2 linked regions of the Arthrobacter sp. ERGS1:01 genome follow. The protein of the gene in region 2 interacts with the protein of the main gene of each other region in a pairwise test. Links are inferred from orthologs where the notes say so. Each region holds a gene or a part of one and is shown on either strand. Other genes may lie near its edges.

What was found.
Region 1: the proteins of AL755_RS11550 (region 2) and AL755_RS16090 interact in binary tests that used the Escherichia coli proteins (3 or more experiments, as listed by UniProt). The link is inferred for Arthrobacter sp. ERGS1:01 from one-to-one orthologs.

Annotation. Positions count from the first base shown.
Region 1 is NZ_CP012479.1:2,676,382-2,685,102, forward strand. The notes cover bases 2,948-7,281. They hold AL755_RS16090 (multifunctional oxoglutarate decarboxylase/oxoglutarate dehydrogenase thiamine pyrophosphate-binding subunit/dihydrolipoyllysine-residue succinyltransferase subunit), read left to right. Parts: upstream 2,948-3,259; coding sequence 3,260-7,081; downstream 7,082-7,281. Other genes in these bases: AL755_RS16095 (GDSL-type esterase/lipase family protein), read left to right, coding at 7,092-7,281. Also shown: AL755_RS16075 (sugar phosphate isomerase/epimerase family protein), read right to left, coding at 1-148; AL755_RS16080 (LacI family DNA-binding transcriptional regulator), read left to right, coding at 390-1,412; AL755_RS16085 (GuaB1 family IMP dehydrogenase-related protein), read right to left, coding at 1,426-2,925; more of AL755_RS16095, read left to right, coding at 7,282-7,751; AL755_RS16100 (DUF4097 family beta strand repeat-containing protein), read left to right, coding at 7,910-8,721. UniProt on the Escherichia coli protein: E1 component of the 2-oxoglutarate dehydrogenase (OGDH) complex which catalyzes the decarboxylation of 2-oxoglutarate, the first step in the conversion of 2-oxoglutarate to succinyl-CoA and CO(2).
Region 2 is NZ_CP012479.1:1,701,769-1,709,065, reverse strand. The notes cover bases 3,077-5,986. They hold AL755_RS11550 (ABC-F family ATP-binding cassette domain-containing protein), read right to left. Parts: upstream 5,376-5,986; coding sequence 3,777-5,375; downstream 3,077-3,776. Other genes in these bases: AL755_RS11545 (biotin transporter BioY), read left to right, coding at 5,521-5,986; AL755_RS11555 (YbaK/EbsC family protein), read left to right, coding at 3,260-3,751; AL755_RS11560 (SURF1 family cytochrome oxidase biogenesis protein), read left to right, coding at 3,077-3,127. Outside these bases: AL755_RS11580 (SDR family oxidoreductase), read right to left, coding at 1-552; AL755_RS11575 (beta-ketoacyl-ACP reductase), read right to left, coding at 594-1,328; AL755_RS11570 (DUF3099 domain-containing protein), read left to right, coding at 1,449-2,000; AL755_RS11565 (hypothetical protein), read left to right, coding at 1,997-2,230; more of AL755_RS11560, read left to right, coding at 2,234-3,076; more of AL755_RS11545, read left to right, coding at 5,987-6,177; AL755_RS11540 (energy-coupling factor ABC transporter ATP-binding protein), read left to right, coding at 6,174-6,893; AL755_RS11535 (energy-coupling factor transporter transmembrane component T family protein), read left to right, coding at 6,893-7,297. UniProt on the Escherichia coli protein: Genetic data indicate it may be involved in ribosome assembly or function.

The sequences.
Region 1 (8,721 bases), 980 kb from region 2 along the record:
GCTCGACCACGTTGGTGCCCCAGGCGCTGCGGACTTCAATGTGCTTGGCGCCGAGTGCCAGCATGACGGCCGCCTGCACTGCGGGGTCGGGATCGATTTCATCGCCGAAGCCGGAAAGGGTCCAGGTAGCGGTGTTGGCGTTGGGCATGCGGGCCTCCAGGGGGTTCGGTTTACACGGTGCAAACGCGCCCAAACATCCGGCCTGGGTGCCGCACTGCACACTTTATTGCGTAATGGTGAGCCTAAGGCATGGAAAACCTTTTGACAACCGATTGCCAAAATGGTGCAACAAGCCTTATGGTTGCCTTGCAGGACAGTGGCGTCCATCACAATGGCAGTTTCGGCTGGCCCTGCGCCTTCTGCCAGAATCCCTCCTAGGACGTGCCTCCATGACTTTGCCTCTCGACGTTTCGCCGGACCGTCCCGCCACCATCCATGACGTTGCAGCCCTCTCCGGTGTTGCCGCGTCCACCGTCTCCCGTGCCCTGTCCACCCCGGGCCGCGTCAACTTCCGCACCCGGGCCCGGATCGAAGCGGCCGCGGCGCAGCTGCACTATGTACCCAACGCGCAGGCGAAGGCCCTCAGCCTTGGCCAAACCCGCGCCGTTGCCGTCCTGGTCGCGGACATCACCAACCCGTTCTACTTCGACATCATCCGCGGCACCCAGCTGCAGCTCAAGGCCGCCGGCTACCGGCAGTTGCTGGTGGATACAGAGGAATCCACCGAGGTGGAGGTCAACACGGCCGAGCAACTGCGGCAAACAGCGGACGGCCTCATTTTGACGGCATCACGGCTGAGCAACGAGGCGCTGATGGAAATGGCCGCCAAGATGCCGATCGTGACCATCAACCGCGACGTTCCGGGAGTCCCCTCGGTCATGCTCGACACGCCCACCGCCACCAACCAGGCACTGGACCACCTGATCTCGCTGGGCCATACGCATATTGCGTACCTGGCCGGCCCCGAAACCTCCAGTTCCAGCCGTCGCCGGTGGGAGGCGTTGTCGGCGGCCGCCGAGGAACGCCAGGTCAAGGTGGTGCGGTTGGGTCCCTTCGCCCCGCGCACGCACTCGGGCGCCGCGGCGGCGGACGCCCTGGTGCATTCGGGGGCCACCGCCGGCATCGCCTTCAATGACCTGATTGCAATCGGCATGTTGCAACGGCTGCGCGAACGGAAAGTCCGCGTACCCGAGGACATGAGCATCGTGGGTTGCGACGACATCTTTGGAGCCGACTTCTGCAGCCCGCCGCTGACCACGGTGACGGCTCCGGTGGAACGGGCCGGCCGGGATGCGGTGACCATGCTGTTGAGCCAGCTCAATCCCGGCTACGGCACGACGCCGCGCACCCACGCCGTGCTGCCGACCCACCTGACCATCAGGGGCTCCACCGGGCCGGCACCCGTGCACTAGCTCCGCACAACGGTTACCAGCTCTGCGGCAGCGGCCGGCCCTCCTCGTAGCCGGCAGCCGACTGCACGCCGACGATCGCGTTGGAGCGGAACGCCTCCAGCGATGACGCCCCCGCATAGGTGAACGAGCTGCGCAGCCCCGCGGTGATCATGTCCAGCAGGTCCTCGACGCCGGGGCGGGCCGGGTCAAGGTACATCTTGGAGGTGGAGATGCCCTCCTCGAACAATCCCTTGCGGGCCCGCTCAAAGGCCTGGTCTCCCGAGGTCCGGTTTTGCACGGCCCGGGCGGAGGCCATGCCGAAGCTCTCCTTGTAGCGTCGCCCGTCGGCGTCGACCTGCAGGTCCCCGGGGCTCTCGAAGGTGCCGGCAAACCAGGAGCCGATCATGACCTGGCTGGCACCGGCGGCCAGGGCGAGGGCGACGTCGCGCGGGTAGCGCACTCCCCCGTCGGCCCACACGTGCGCGCCCAGCTCCGCGGCCGCCGTCGAACATTCCAGCACGGCGGAGAACTGGGGCCGTCCCACGGCCGTCATCATGCGGGTGGTGCACATGGCGCCCGGTCCCACACCCACCTTGAGGATGTCCGCGCCGGCCTCCACCAGGTCGCGGACGCCGGCCGCGCTGACCACGTTGCCCGCAGCGACGGGAACGGCCGGGTTCAGGCCGCGGACGGCCCGCAGTGCGTCAAGCATCTTGTTTTGGTGCCCGTGGGCCGTGTCCACCACGAGCGCGTCGACGCCATACTCCAGGAGGGCCGCGGCCTTGGCCGAGACGTCGCCGTTGATGCCCACGGCGACCCCAATCCGCAGGCGGCCCGTGGCATCCACGGCAGGCTGGTAGATGGTGGATCGCAGCGCACCGGTGCGGGTCAGCGCGCCAAGCACGTGCCCGTCCCGCACCACGGGGGCAAAGTCGGTGCCGGCCGAGTCCAGTATGGCAAAGGCTCCGCGCAGGGCCAGGTCCGTTTCGGCCTTGGCCTCGGCGGCGGTCATGGTGCCGGCATCCGCCCGGGCGCGGATGGCGTCAAACGGGGTCGCGTCAATCGTCAGCGCCTTGCTGCGCATCACGGACGCCAGGGAGGAGAACCTATCGACGCCTTCACAGTCGGCACCGCGCACCAGGCCGACAAATACGCCGTCCTCGACCACCACCACTGCGTTGTGGGCCCGCTTGGTCATCAGGTGGACGGCGTCGACAACGATGTCGGCCGGGGACATGGTCAACGGGGTCTCAAACAAGGTGTCCCGCATCTTCACCCATTCGGTGACGGCGCCAAGCACCTTCAACGGAATGTCCTGGGGCAGGATCGCAAGGCCGCCGCGCCGGGCCACCGTTTCGGCCATCCGCTTGCCCGAGACCGCCGTCATGTTGGCCACGACCAGCGGGATGGTGGTTCCGGTGCCGTCACCGCTGGAGAGGTCGACGTCGAGCCGGGAGGTGATGGTGGAGCGGGAGGGGACCAGGAACACGTCCGAATAGGTGAGGTCCGTGGCGGGCGGGGTAAGAAAACGCATGTGCACTCCAACTAGTGGGTCGATGGTTGCCGCAGCGGCCAGTCGGGCCAAGGTGGCGGCACTTCCCGAGTCTAGCCAAGACGCGCGCCCAAGGCGGTTCGGTGACGGGGAAATGCGGAATTTTGATCCCGCCGCGGACGCGCCGAAGCCCAGATTGGCATGCAGCCTGCGAAGCTCACTAGACTTACAGGCGGTAAGGGTTTGAAGGATCCTTTGCCATCGATCGAATAGGTCCTGCGGCTTTGGGGCTGAAGGCATCCCTCTGCGGGTGTTTTTGCGCCGCACGGCCTATGCATAGCGGGCAACAAGAACTCATGGAAGAGGCGTATTACACGTGCCAGAGCAATCCATCCACCGTCTACCCGAGGAATTTGGCGGAAACGAGTGGCTCGTCGATGAACTGTACGAGCGCTACCAGGCCGACAAGAACTCCGTGGATACAAAGTGGTGGCCACTTTTTGCATCCTTCGACGCCGACGAGGCCGCCGGCAACGGACGCCACACTGCAGCCAATTCCGCCCCTGTCACGGCCCCGATCCCGGTAGTTCCGGCCCCCGCTGCGGCAACGCCCGCCCCGGTGGCACCGACGACGCCGGCCGCCACCGCCCCGGCAGCTGCCGCGGCACCGGCTGCTGCGGCGCCCGCTGCTCCGGCAACAGCCCCCAAGGCACCCGCGGCACCCCGTCCGCCGGCCCCCGCCAAGGATGCCGCCCGCACGGGCACCACCCCCATCCCGGCCCAGCTCCCCAAGACCGCCAAGGACAACTCCGTCCCCGACAAGGCCGTCGAAACCGTGCTCAAGGGACCGGCCAAGGCCATTGCCGCGAACATGATCTCCAGCCTGGAGGTGCCCACCGCCACAAGCGTGCGCGCCATCCCGGCGAAGCTGCTGATTGACAACCGCCTTGTCATCAACTCCAACCTGGCCCGCGCCCGTGGCGGCAAGGTCTCCTTCACGCACTTGATCGGTTACGCCGTCATCAAGGCACTGGCCGCCTTCCCCTCCATGAACGTCTCCTACGACGTCATCGACGGCAAGCCCGTGGCCGTCCAGCCGCCCCACGTAAACTTCGGCATCGCGATCGACATGCCCAAGCCGGACGGCACCCGCCTGCTCATGGTGCCGAACATCAAGAAGGCGGAGACCCTGAACTTCGCCGAGTTCTGGCACACCTACGAGGACCTGATCAAGCGTGCCCGCAACGGCAAGCTCACGGCCGACGACCACGCCGGCACCACGGTTTCGCTGACCAACCCCGGCGGCATCGGCACCGTCCACTCCGTGCCGCGGCTGTCCAAGGGCCAGGCCGCGATCATCGGCGTCGGCGCACTGGACTACCCGGCCGAGTACCAGGGTGCCAGCCCCAAGATCATCGCCCAGAACGCGGTCTCGAAGATCCTAACGCTGACCTCCACCTACGACCACCGCGTCATCCAGGGTGCCGGATCCGGCGAATTCCTGAAGAAGATCCACCAGCTCCTGCTCGGGGCCGAGAACTTCTACGACGAAATCTTCGAGTCGCTGCGCATCCCGTACGAGCCCGTGCGCTGGAGCCTTGACCTGCAGGTGGACCCGGCCGACGAGATCAACAAGGTTGCCCGGATCCAGCAGCTGATCCACTCCTACCGCGTGCGCGGCCACCTGATGGCCGACACCGACCCGCTGGAATACGTCCAGCGCCGCCACCCCGACCTTGACGTGCTCACCTACGGGCTGACCCTGTGGGACCTGGACCGCGAATGGCCCACCGGCGGATTCGGCGGCGCACAGAAGCTGCTCCTGCGCGACATCCTCGGCGTGCTGCGTGACGCGTACTGCCGCACCACGGGCGTGGAATACATGCACATCCAGGAGCCCGAGCAGCGCCAGTGGTTCCAGGACGAGCTTGAGCACCCGTACTCCAAGCCCAGCCGCGAAGAGCAGCTGCGCATTGTCTCGAAGCTGAACTCGGCCGAGGCCTTTGAGACGTTCCTGCAGACGAAGTTCGTCGGCCAGAAGCGCTTCTCCCTGGAAGGCGGCGAGTCCCTGATTCCGCTGCTTGACTCCATCATCTCCGACGCCGCCGACGACGGCCTGGACGAGGTTGCGATCGGCATGGCCCACCGTGGCCGGCTGAACGTGCTCACCAACATTGCCGGCAAGACCTACGCTCAGGTGTTCCGCGAATTTGAGGGCACCCAGGACGTTCGCAGCATCCAGGGCTCCGGCGACGTCAAGTACCACCTCGGCACGGAGGGTACGTTCACCTCCGACGCCGGCAACGAGACCAAGGTCTACCTGGCCGCGAACCCGTCGCACCTGGAAGCCGTCGACGCCGTGCTTGAGGGCATCGTCCGCGCCAAGCAGGACCGCCTGGACCAGGGCGAGAACTTCCCCGTGCTGCCCATCATGGTGCACGGCGACGCGGCCTTTGCCGGCCAGGGCGTTGTGTCCGAGACCCTGAACCTGTCCCAGCTGCGCGGCTACCGCGTGGGCGGAACCATCCACGTGGTGGTCAACAACCAGGTGGGCTTCACGACGTCGCCGTCGTCCTCGCGTTCCTCCGTGTACTCCACGGACATCGCCAAGATGATCCAGGCGCCCGTGTTCCACGTCAACGGCGACGACCCCGAAGCCGTGGTGCGCGTGGCCCAGCTGGCGTACCAGTTCCAGCAGCGCTTCCGCAAGGACGTTGTCATCGACATGGTCTGCTACCGCCGTCGCGGCCACAACGAGGGTGACGACCCCTCCATGACGCAGCCGCTGATGTACAACCTGATCGAGGCCAAGCGCTCCGTCCGCCGCCTGTACACCGAGGCCCTGATCGGCCGCGGCGACATCACGGAAGAGGAAGCCACCCAGCTGCTCCGTGACTACCAGGAACGCCTGGAGCGCGTCTTTGCCGAAACACACGCGGCCCAGACGTCCCCGATCCCGGTCATCACCAAGGACGCCGCTGCCGTCTCCGACCTGGAGCGGCCCATCGCCCAGCAGGCGGACTCCGGGGTCAACGACCCCAAGGTCACCGCCATCTCGGCCCAGGTGCTCGGACGCATCGGCGCCGCCCACACGGCCATTCCGGAGGGCTTCACGGTCCACCCGAAGCTCAAGGCCCTGCTGGAAAAGCGCGAGACCATGTCCCGCGAAGGCGGCATCGACTGGGGCTTTGGCGAACTCGCCGCCTTTGGTTCGCTGCTCCTTGAAGGCGTCCCCGTCCGCCTCGCCGGCCAGGACTCGCGCCGCGGCACGTTCGTGCAGCGCCACGCCGTGTTCCACGACCGTGCCAACGGCCGTGTCTGGACCCCCATTGGCGGCCTCAGCGAGGACCAGGCCAAGCTGTGGATCTACGACTCCCTGCTGAGCGAATACGCGGCCATGGGCTTCGAATACGGCTACTCGGTGGAACGCCCGGATGCGCTGGTGCTGTGGGAGGCCCAGTTCGGCGACTTCGCCAACGGCGCCCAGACCATCATGGACGAGTTCATCTCCTCAGCCGAGCAGAAGTGGGGCCAGCGGTCCTCGCTGGTGCTCATGCTGCCGCACGGCTACGAGGGCCAGGGCCCGGACCACTCCTCGGCCCGCATTGAGCGCTACCTGCAGATGTGCGCGGAGGACAACATGATCGTTGCCAACCCGACCACGCCGGCGTCGCACTTCCACCTGCTGCGCCGCCAGGCCTACAGCAAGCCGCGCAAGCCGTTGATCATCTTCACGCCCAAGCAGCTGCTGCGCCTGAAGGCCGCCGCGTCCAGCGTGGAGGACTTCACCACGGGCGGCTTCCGTCCCGTGATCGGCGACCATGCCAAGGTTGACGCCAACGCCGTGGACCGCGTGGTGCTGGTCTCCGGACGCCTATACTACGACCTCCTCGCCGCCCGCGAGAAGGCCAACGACACCAAGGCCGTGATCATCCGCGTCGAGCAGCTCTACCCGCTGCCGTTGGCGGAGATCAAGGCCGAACTGGCGAAGTACCCGAACGCCGAGGTTGTCTGGGCCCAGGATGAGCCCGCCAACCAGGGCCCGTGGCCGTTCATGGGCCTGAATCTGGCCCCGGAGCTGGACAAGAAGCTGACGCGGGTTTCCCGTCCGGCCTCCGCATCCACCGCAACGGGTTCGGCGAAGAACCACGCCGTGGAGCAGACGCTGCTCGTCAAGCAAGCATTCGAACGCAACTAAAGCGGTGACGATGCCCGGTCTGCTCGACAGGCCGGGCATCTTTCATTTGATGGACCAGGAAAGGGATGCCGTGGAAAAGCGGGAACTGCGAATTGTGGCAGTGGGAGACGAGCTGGTAGCCGGAGTGGGCGATCCCCGAGCACTGGGCTGGCTTGGCCGGGTTCTTGCCAGGACGCCGCAGGAGAGCGTAAGCGTTGAACCTTACATTCTGGCCAGCCCGCGGGAAGGCACCGAGGCGCTGGCGGGCCGCTGGCTGCTGGAGGCGGGGAAGCGTTTCGACGACTTCCACGAAAACCGGCTCGTCATCGGCCTCTCCGGTCGCGACATCGAGTACGGCCTGTCCACGGCGCGCAGCCGGCTGAACCTGGCGAACATCCTCGACGGCGCCACCCAGCTGAACATCCCGGTGTTCGTGGTGGGCCCGCCGCCGTCGCTGGACCCTGCCCTGAACAGAAAACTGGCGGAGCTGAACACGGCGTTTGCCGACGTCACCACGCGGCGCAAGCACCACTACGTGGACACGTTCTCCCCCCTGCAAAACCACGAACAGTGGCGAAACGACGTCGCCGTGAACGGCGGCGCCCCCGGGCAGGCCGGCTACGGCCTCATGGCCTGGCTGGTGCTGCACCGCGGCTGGCACCAATGGCTGGACCTCCCCGAGGCCGGCTAGGCCCCACCCAGCCGACCCGCAGCAGGGATCGAGAATCCACGTGGTTTTCGATCTTTGCTGCGGGTCAGCTTTTTAAGTTTCGCGATATATCTTGAAATCCCCCAGAACGCGTTATATCGTGTTCCTACAACGCGATATAACGTGAACGGGGTGTTGCAATGAATGAACGGACATGGTCGGTCGACGAACCCCTGACCATTGAATTTGACGGCTTGTCGGAGGTGCGCCTGGCCCTGGTCAAGGGGCGCTTCGACATTGTCGTGACGGAAAGCCCGGTGGCCACGCTTGAGATCAGCGAGGTGGAGGGCCAGCCGCTGGATGTCACCTTTGCCGACGGCGTGCTGAAGGTGGAGCACTTCAACGCCGCCAACTGGCTGACCCGCCTGATCAACTTCCAATCCACCGCGCGGGCCGTCATGAGCATCGCCGTGCCGCCGGGGACCACTGTCAACGCCGCCACGGTGAACGGCGACGGCATGGTCAGCGGGAGCCACAAGACCACGCTGCGCACCGTGAGCGGGTCATTGATGTCCGACGCCACGCACGGGATGCTGAGCCTGGACACCGTCAGCGGGGAGATCATTGCCCGCAACCACACCGGCCACCTGGCGGCCAAGAGCGTTTCGGGCGAAGTAACGGCGTCGGGATGGCTGGATTCAATCCGCGCCAGCACCGTCTCGGCCAACGCCACCTTCGATGTGTTCGGCACGCCTTCCAGCCTGGTTGCCAAGTCCGTCTCCGGCGACATCACCGTGCGGCTGCCACAGACCGTGGGCGTGGCCGTCACGGCGTCCAGCGCCTCGGGAGTCGTGGTGGTGGGCGAAGACCGCTTCAGCAACCCCGGCCAGACCACGCACACCTCGGCCGGCGCCAAGGCGCCGCGCCTGGAAGTGCGCACCTCCACGATCTCCGGAAACCTTTCGGTCCTCTTTGCCGAACCGGCCGACGACGGAATGGCGGCCGGTTCCGC
Region 2 (7,297 bases):
GTCGGCGGAAACCACCACGAGGGAGACGTTCTCGGCGGCAAGGTTGGGGATGAGGGCGCGCAGCGCGTCCTCGCCGGCACGCTTGCTCCGGGCCACGGGCTCGTACTCGGGCATGGTGGGCGTGGTTTCGATGAAGTGCGCCTGGTGGCTCGTGACGAACACCACACGGGAACCGGGCTTCATGACGGGCAGGGCCGCGTTGAGCAGGTTGACCTGGGCGTCGCGGTTCAGCTTGAGGGCGTAGTCCTCGGCCATGCCGCCTTCCATGCCGCCGGAGGCGTTGAGCACCAGCAGGTCGAGCGAGCCAAAGTTCTCCATGGCGGCGCTGACCAGGGCGTGCACGCCCTCGCGCTCGGTCAGGTCGGCGCCCACGGCGACGGCGCGGCCGCCGGCCTCCACGATCTGTGCCACGACCTTGTTGGCGCGCGGTGCCTTCTGGCGGTAGTTGACCACCACGGCCGCACCTTCCGCGGCCAGGTTCTTGGCCACGTCGGCGCCAACGCCGCGCGATGAACCGGTGACGATAGCTGTCTTTCCGTCAAGCTTTCCCATAAACAATCCTTCGTTTCTCTATGAACAAGTAAAAGGTGGGCCTAGTGGCCCATGCCGAGTCCGCCGTCGACCGGGATGACCGCGCCGGAGATGTAGGCGGCCTCGTCGCTGGAGACCCAGCGGACCACGTTGGCCACTTCCTCGGCGGAGGCAAAACGGCCGGCCGGAATCGTGGAGAGGTACTGCTTTTGCGTGTCCTCGGGGAGGGCCGCGGTCATGTCGGTGCTGATGAAGCCGGGGGCCACCACGTTGGCGGTGATGCCGCGGGAGCCGAGCTCGCGGGTCAGTGACCGGGCAATGCCCACCAGACCGGCCTTTGACGCTGCGTAGTTGATCTGCCCCGGCGAGCCGTAGAGGCCCACCACGGAGGAAATCAGCACCACACGGCCCTTGCGCAGGCGGATCATGCCCTTGGAGGCGCGCTTGATGACGCGGAACGCGCCGGTCAGGTTCGTGTCGATGACCGAGGTGAAATCGTCCTCGCTCATGCGCAGCAGCAGGGTGTCCTTGGTGATGCCGGCGTTGGCCACGAGCACTTCCACGGGGCCGTGGGCCGCCTCGACCTCGGTGAACGCGGCGTCGATCGATGCGGCGTCGGTCACATCGGCCTGCACGCCAAGGATGCCCTCGGGCAGTTCGGACGGGCTCCGGAACGTGACGGCCACCTTGTCGCCGTTGGCCAGGAAGGCCTGCGCAATGGCCAGGCCGATGCCGCGGTTACCACCGGTAACAAGGACGCTGCGGCCCTGTCCGGGTGCGTTGGCGGGTGCATTCATGTATTCCTCCAAGATTCGTTGCTCGCATTGCATCCTACGGGAAAGCCGCATTGGCACGCACTTGGGCTTTTTGGTTGTGCACACCGGCAGTGAGAGAATGAAGGCGTCCCTTGGAGTGTGATGAAAGACCAATCAGCAATGCCCGCGTCCGGTACCGGGCCGCGGAAACGCTACCGCCGCGCTGCCGCCGTACCCGAGGTCCAGACCATCACCAACGCCGCCGAGGCGCACAGCCAGGAGATGCACGGACGGCTCGTGAAGTACGCCACGGCCATGGGTATCCGCATGGTCTGCATCGTGCTCATTTTCGTCTTTGACGGCTGGTTCAAGCTGATCCCCGTCGTGGGCGCCGTGCTGTTGCCCTGGGTTGCCGTGGTCATCGCCAACGCCGGGGCCGACACCGTGCACGTGGAGCAGGCCTCGCTGCTGGATGAGGCTCCCCCGTTTGAGCTGGCCTCCGCCCCCGTGGATCCGGACGACGACGGACAGGTCCTGCTACAGGGCGAGCTGGTCGACGACGACGATGCCTCACCCGCCGCCATGGACGACGACGGCGCCCCCACCCCGGGCTCCGAATCCGGCCCGGGCGGAACCGGGCCCGCCGGACATGAAGCCCATGAGAATGAACGCCGGAACCCTGGCCGCAGCGGAACGACGGAGGCCACGGCATGAACCTTTTGGACATGATGGGTTCGGAGCCCGCACCCACCATCTGCTCCCGCAAGGGCTGCCGCGCCGCCGCCACCACGCAGCTGCTCTGGAACAACCCGCGTATCCACACACCTGAGCGGCGTAAGATATGGCTGGCCTGCGATGACCATGTCGCGTGGCTGGAAGATTATTTGCAAAGCCGGTCCCTCTGGAAGGAAACCGTGCCGATGACCAATGAGGAACCCGCCTAATACATGAAGACGTACAAGTTCCTGTTTTCCAGCAAGTGGGCCGGCTATTTTGTGATGGCGCTGATCTTTGCCATCGCCTGCGTGGCCCTGGGCAACTGGCAGATGAACCGGCGCAATGAGGTCGTGGCGGACATCGCCAAGATCACCGCCAACTACTCCTCCGCGCCCGTTCCGTACAGCACCATGGCGAACGACTTCGCGCACTTTGACTCCACTAAGGAGTGGACCCAGGTCACCATGAAGGGCGTTTACAAGACGGCCGACCAACGGGTTGTCCGGAACCGCCCGCTCAACGGCCAGCCCGGTTACGAGGTGCTGGTGCCCCTGACCCTGGATAATGGCGACACCGTCATCATCGACCGCGGCTGGCTGCCCATTGGCGACAAGGACCCCGGGCACCCGGACTCCGTCCCGCAACCGGCGTCCGGAGAGGTCACGGTGGTGGCCAGGCTGCGGCCGGCCGAGGCCAAACTCAACCGTGGCGCCCCGGCGGGCCAGTTGGCCTCCATTGAGCTCGGCGACTACGCGACTCAGCTGAGCTACCCCATCAAGACCGGCGCGTATGCCCAGCTCGCCACCGAATCCCCCGCCGCGGCGGTCAACCCCATTGGCTTCCCCGCCCCGTCCATCGACGAGGGCTCGCACCTCAGCTACGCCATGCAGTGGATCTGCTTCGGCGTACTGGCTTTTGTGGGCTTCGGCTACGCCGCCCGGATGCAGCGACGCAATGACGAATTCGACGAACTTGAGGCTGCCGAGACCGGCATCCCGGTCGAGGAAATCTATGGCCGCGGTTCCGCATTCCACCCCCGTCGGCTGAAGAAGGTCAAGAAGCCCGGGGCCCGCGCCTCGGCCGAGGAAGAGGAAGACGCGCTGCTGGATTCTCAGGGCTTCTAAGCGTATTTGACGCATATCGGCGCTTTCCGGGCTTATCGGCGGGTCAGGAACCGCCCATAAGCCGGGAAACCGCCGTTATGCGACGTAAGCGCGGTTGTGTGGAGGCTGTGACATTGCCCATAGACTGGGACCATGAGTGCTGAAGCAACCCCGGAAACCGCCAATCCCGTCGTCGAGAACGTGCGCCGGGCGCTGCTGGCCGCGGGGCTCCCCGACACGGTCATCGTCGTGGAGGAAACCGTCGCGACGGCGGCCACAGCTGCAGCAGCCCTGGGTTGTGAGGTGGGCGCAATCGCCAACAGCCTGATTTTTGAATGCGGCGGCGAACCGTTGTTGATCCTGGCCAGCGGGGCCGCGAAGGTCAACGCGAAGCTGGTGGCCAGGGAGCACGGTTTGCCCAAGATTGGCCGGGCCACCCCCGAGTTCGTGCTGGAGCACGCCGGGCAGCCGGTGGGTGGTGTCGCCCCCTTGGGGCACCGGGCACCCATCCGGGCATTTTTGGACACGGACCTGGCCCGCTTCCCGCTCCTGTGGGCGGGCGCGGGAAGCCATCAGGCCATGTTGTCCCTCACGTATGAGGAACTGTTGTGGGTCACCGGCGCGGTGCCGACGGCGGTCCGCTGACCGCCGTCGCTGCCGGGCGTGGGGACTAAGCCAGGGTGATCAGGTCCAGGTAATCCGGGTTCCAGAGGTCCTCGTCGCCGTCGGGCAGCAGGACCACGCGCTCGGGATCGAGTGCCTCCACGGCGCCTTCATCGTGGCTGACCAGGACCACGGCTCCGCTGTAGTTCTTCAGGGCGCCGAGGATCTCCGCGCGGCTGGCGGGGTCAAGGTTGTTCGTGGGCTCATCGAGGAGCAGCACGTTGGCCGAGGACGCCACGATCGTGGCCAGCGCCAGGCGGGTCTTCTCACCACCGGAGAGAACCCCGGCCGGCTTGTTGACGTCGTCGCCGGAGAACAGGAAGGATCCGAGGATCCCGCGCACTTCGGCGTCGTTCATGTCACCGGCGGCCGAGCGCATGTTTTCCAGCACGGTGCGGGTGACGTCGAGGGTGTCGTGCTCCTGGGCGTAGTAGCCCACCTTGAGCCCGTGCCCGTGGATGATCTCCCCGGTGTCCGGCTTGGCCACGCCGGCCAGCATGCGCAGGAGCGTGGTCTTGCCGGCACCGTTGAGGCCCAGGATGACCACCTTGGAGCCGCGGTCGATCGCCAGGCTGACGTCGGTGAAGATTTCCAGCGAGCCGTAGGACTTGCTCAGGCCCTCGGCCATGAGCGGGGTCTTCCCGCACGGTGAGGGGTCCGGGAAGCGCAGCGCGGCAACCTTGTCCTGGGCCCGGACGTCCTCCAGGCCGGCCAGCAGGCGTTCGGCACGCTTGGCCATGTTCTGGGCGGCGACGGCCTTGGTGGCCTTGGCACGCATCTTGTTGGCCTGCTCCATGAGGACTCCGGCCTTCTTTTCCGCGTTGGCGCGTTCCCGGCGTCGGGCCCGTTCGTCGGTCTCGCGCTGGGCCAGGTACTTCTTCCAGCCCAGGTTGTACTGGTCGATCGTGGCGCGGTTGGCGTCCAGGTGGAAGACCTTGTTCACCGTGGCCTCGAGCAGATCGGTGTCGTGGCTGATCACGATCAGCCCGCCCTGATGGCTCTTGAGGAAGTCCCGCAGCCAGGCGATGGAGTCGGCGTCAAGGTGGTTCGTGGGCTCATCGAGGAGCATGGTCTGGGCGCCGGAGAAAAGAATCCGGGCGAGTTCCACACGGCGGCGCTGACCACCGGAGAGCGTCTTCAGCGGCTGGTTCAGGATCCGCTCCGGCAGGGCCAGGTTGGAGGAGATGGCGGCGGCCTCAGCCTCGGCAGCATAGCCCCCGCCGGCCAGGAATTCCTGCTCGAGCCGGTCATAGCGGCGCATGGCCTTGTCCCGGACGTTGTTGTCCTCGCTGGCCATGTCGTGCTCGGCGGCGCGCAGCTTGGTGATGACCTTGTCCAGGTCGCGGGCGGCAAGGATCCTGTCCTTCGCCAGCTGTTCCATGTCGGGAGTGCGGGGATCCTGGGGCAGGTAGCCGATCTCGCCGCTGCGGGTGACCTTGCCGCCGGCAGGCAGGCCCTCCCCTGCCAGGACGCGGGTCAGCGTCGTCTTGCCGGCACCGTTACGTCCCACCAGGCCGATCTTGTCACCCTTGTCGATCCGAAATGACACTTCGTCCATGAGCAGTCGCGCCCCGGCGCGTAACTCAAGGTCTTGGACCGTAATCAACGTAGTAACCTTTCACGTAAGTGGGTAAGTGCCGCGAAACGAACGTCTGCCCCTTAAATACTGGCAGGACTTGCGTTGAACAACCTGTCCAGTCTAGCGAGGTTCCGGCACAACAAAAATCCCCAGGCATCGGAAAGTAGTGAGAATGAATCGAACATCACGCCCGCAGCAGGAAAAGCTTGTCCCTGCGACGGATTCGACGGCGGCACCGGCCCCCCTGCAGTCTTCCGTGACTGCCGGACGACGCCGTTTCACCGCGGTTGACCTGTCCCTGATCGCCGTTTTCGCCGCACTCCTTGCCGCCTCCATCGCGGTGCCCGGCATCAATGTGGGCCCGCTGGGTGTGGCGATTACGCTGCAGACCCTGGTGGTCAGCCTGTGCGGGCTCGTTCTGGGATTTGCCCGCGGCACGGCCGCCGTCGGCCTGTACATCCTCCTGGGGTTGATTGGCCTGCCCATCTTCAGCGGCTTCCGTGCCGGTCCGGCCGTGTTGGCCAGCCCGTCGGCCGGCTACATCATCGGCTTCATCTTTGGCGTGGCCGTGGTGGGCCTGTTGGCCAGCTGGGCCGTGCGCAGCCGTTTCCGCGCCGCAGCGCTGTTCGGTGCCGCCCTGGCCGGCATGGTGGTCATCCACGCGAGCGGGATCATCGGCTTCGTCATCAAGGGCATGAGCCTGCCGGCGGCCATCGGTGCCGACGCCATCTACCTGCCCGGTGACATCCTCAAGAACGTCATTGCCGTGGCCATCGCGCTGAGCCTGCACCGTGCTTTCCCCGATGTGTTGGTGCGACGCCGCCGGTGACCGTCCCAGCATCACGTTCAATCGTCCTGTCGGCGGCCGGGGTTTCCATTCCCCCGGCCGATGCCCGGGACACTGCTCCGAAAACCATCCTCCGGCCGCTTTCCCTGGAGCTGCGCGAACAGCGGATTGCCGTCATCGGCGCCAACGGCTCCGGCAAGTCCACGCTGCTGCGCCTGCTCAACGGGCTGGTGCTTCCGTCTACGGGCACCGTTGGCGTCAACGGCCTCGACACCCGCACCCAGGGTTCGGCCGTGCGTCGCACGGTTGGTTTTGTCTTCACCGACCCGTTGTCGCAGCTCGTCATGCCCACGCCCGTGGAGGACGTGGAGTTGTCCCTGCGCCGGCTCAAGCTGGGCAAGAAAGAACGGCGCGCCAAGGCCGAATCCATCCTGGAGTCCTATGGGCTGGCGCACCTATCCGGCAACAGCGTTTACGAGCTCTCCGGCGGCGAACGCCAGCTGGTGGCGTTGGCTGCGGTGCTGGCCGTGGAGCCTTCCATCCTGGTCCTCGACGAGCCGTCCACGCTGCTGGACCTGCGCAACACGCGTTTGCTGCGCGAACGATTGGAGCAACTGCCCCAACAGATCATCATGTCCACCCATGACCTGTCCCTGGCCGCCACCTTTGAGCGGATCCTGGTGGTCGACGACGCCGGCATCGCCTTTGACGGTCCGGCCGCCGAGGCCGTGGACCGGTACCGGGCCTTGGTGGGCTGATGCGCGGGCACGCCCATTTGGTGGCCGGGTACATTCCCGGCACCTCCTTTGTCCACCGCATGCCGCTGGGGCTAAAAGCAGTCCTGCTGCTTTTAGTGGCCGTGCTGTGCCTGGCCTCCCCCGCCATACCGGTGGGAATCGGGGCCGCCGTCACGACCTTCGTCCTGGTGATGGTGGTTGCGTCCCATGCCCTTGCGGGCTTGCCCTGGCGGAGGCTGTGGAGCGCCCTTCGCATGATGATTGTGTTCCTGGTGCTCATCGCGGCCTACCAGTGGTGGCAGCACGGCCCGGTGGTGGCCTGGCAGGTGATAGCGGCGATCGTTGCCACCGTGCTGGCGTCCAACGTGCTCACCGCGACCACGCCCGTCGACGAACTATTGGACGGTCTCGACGCCATGGTGCGC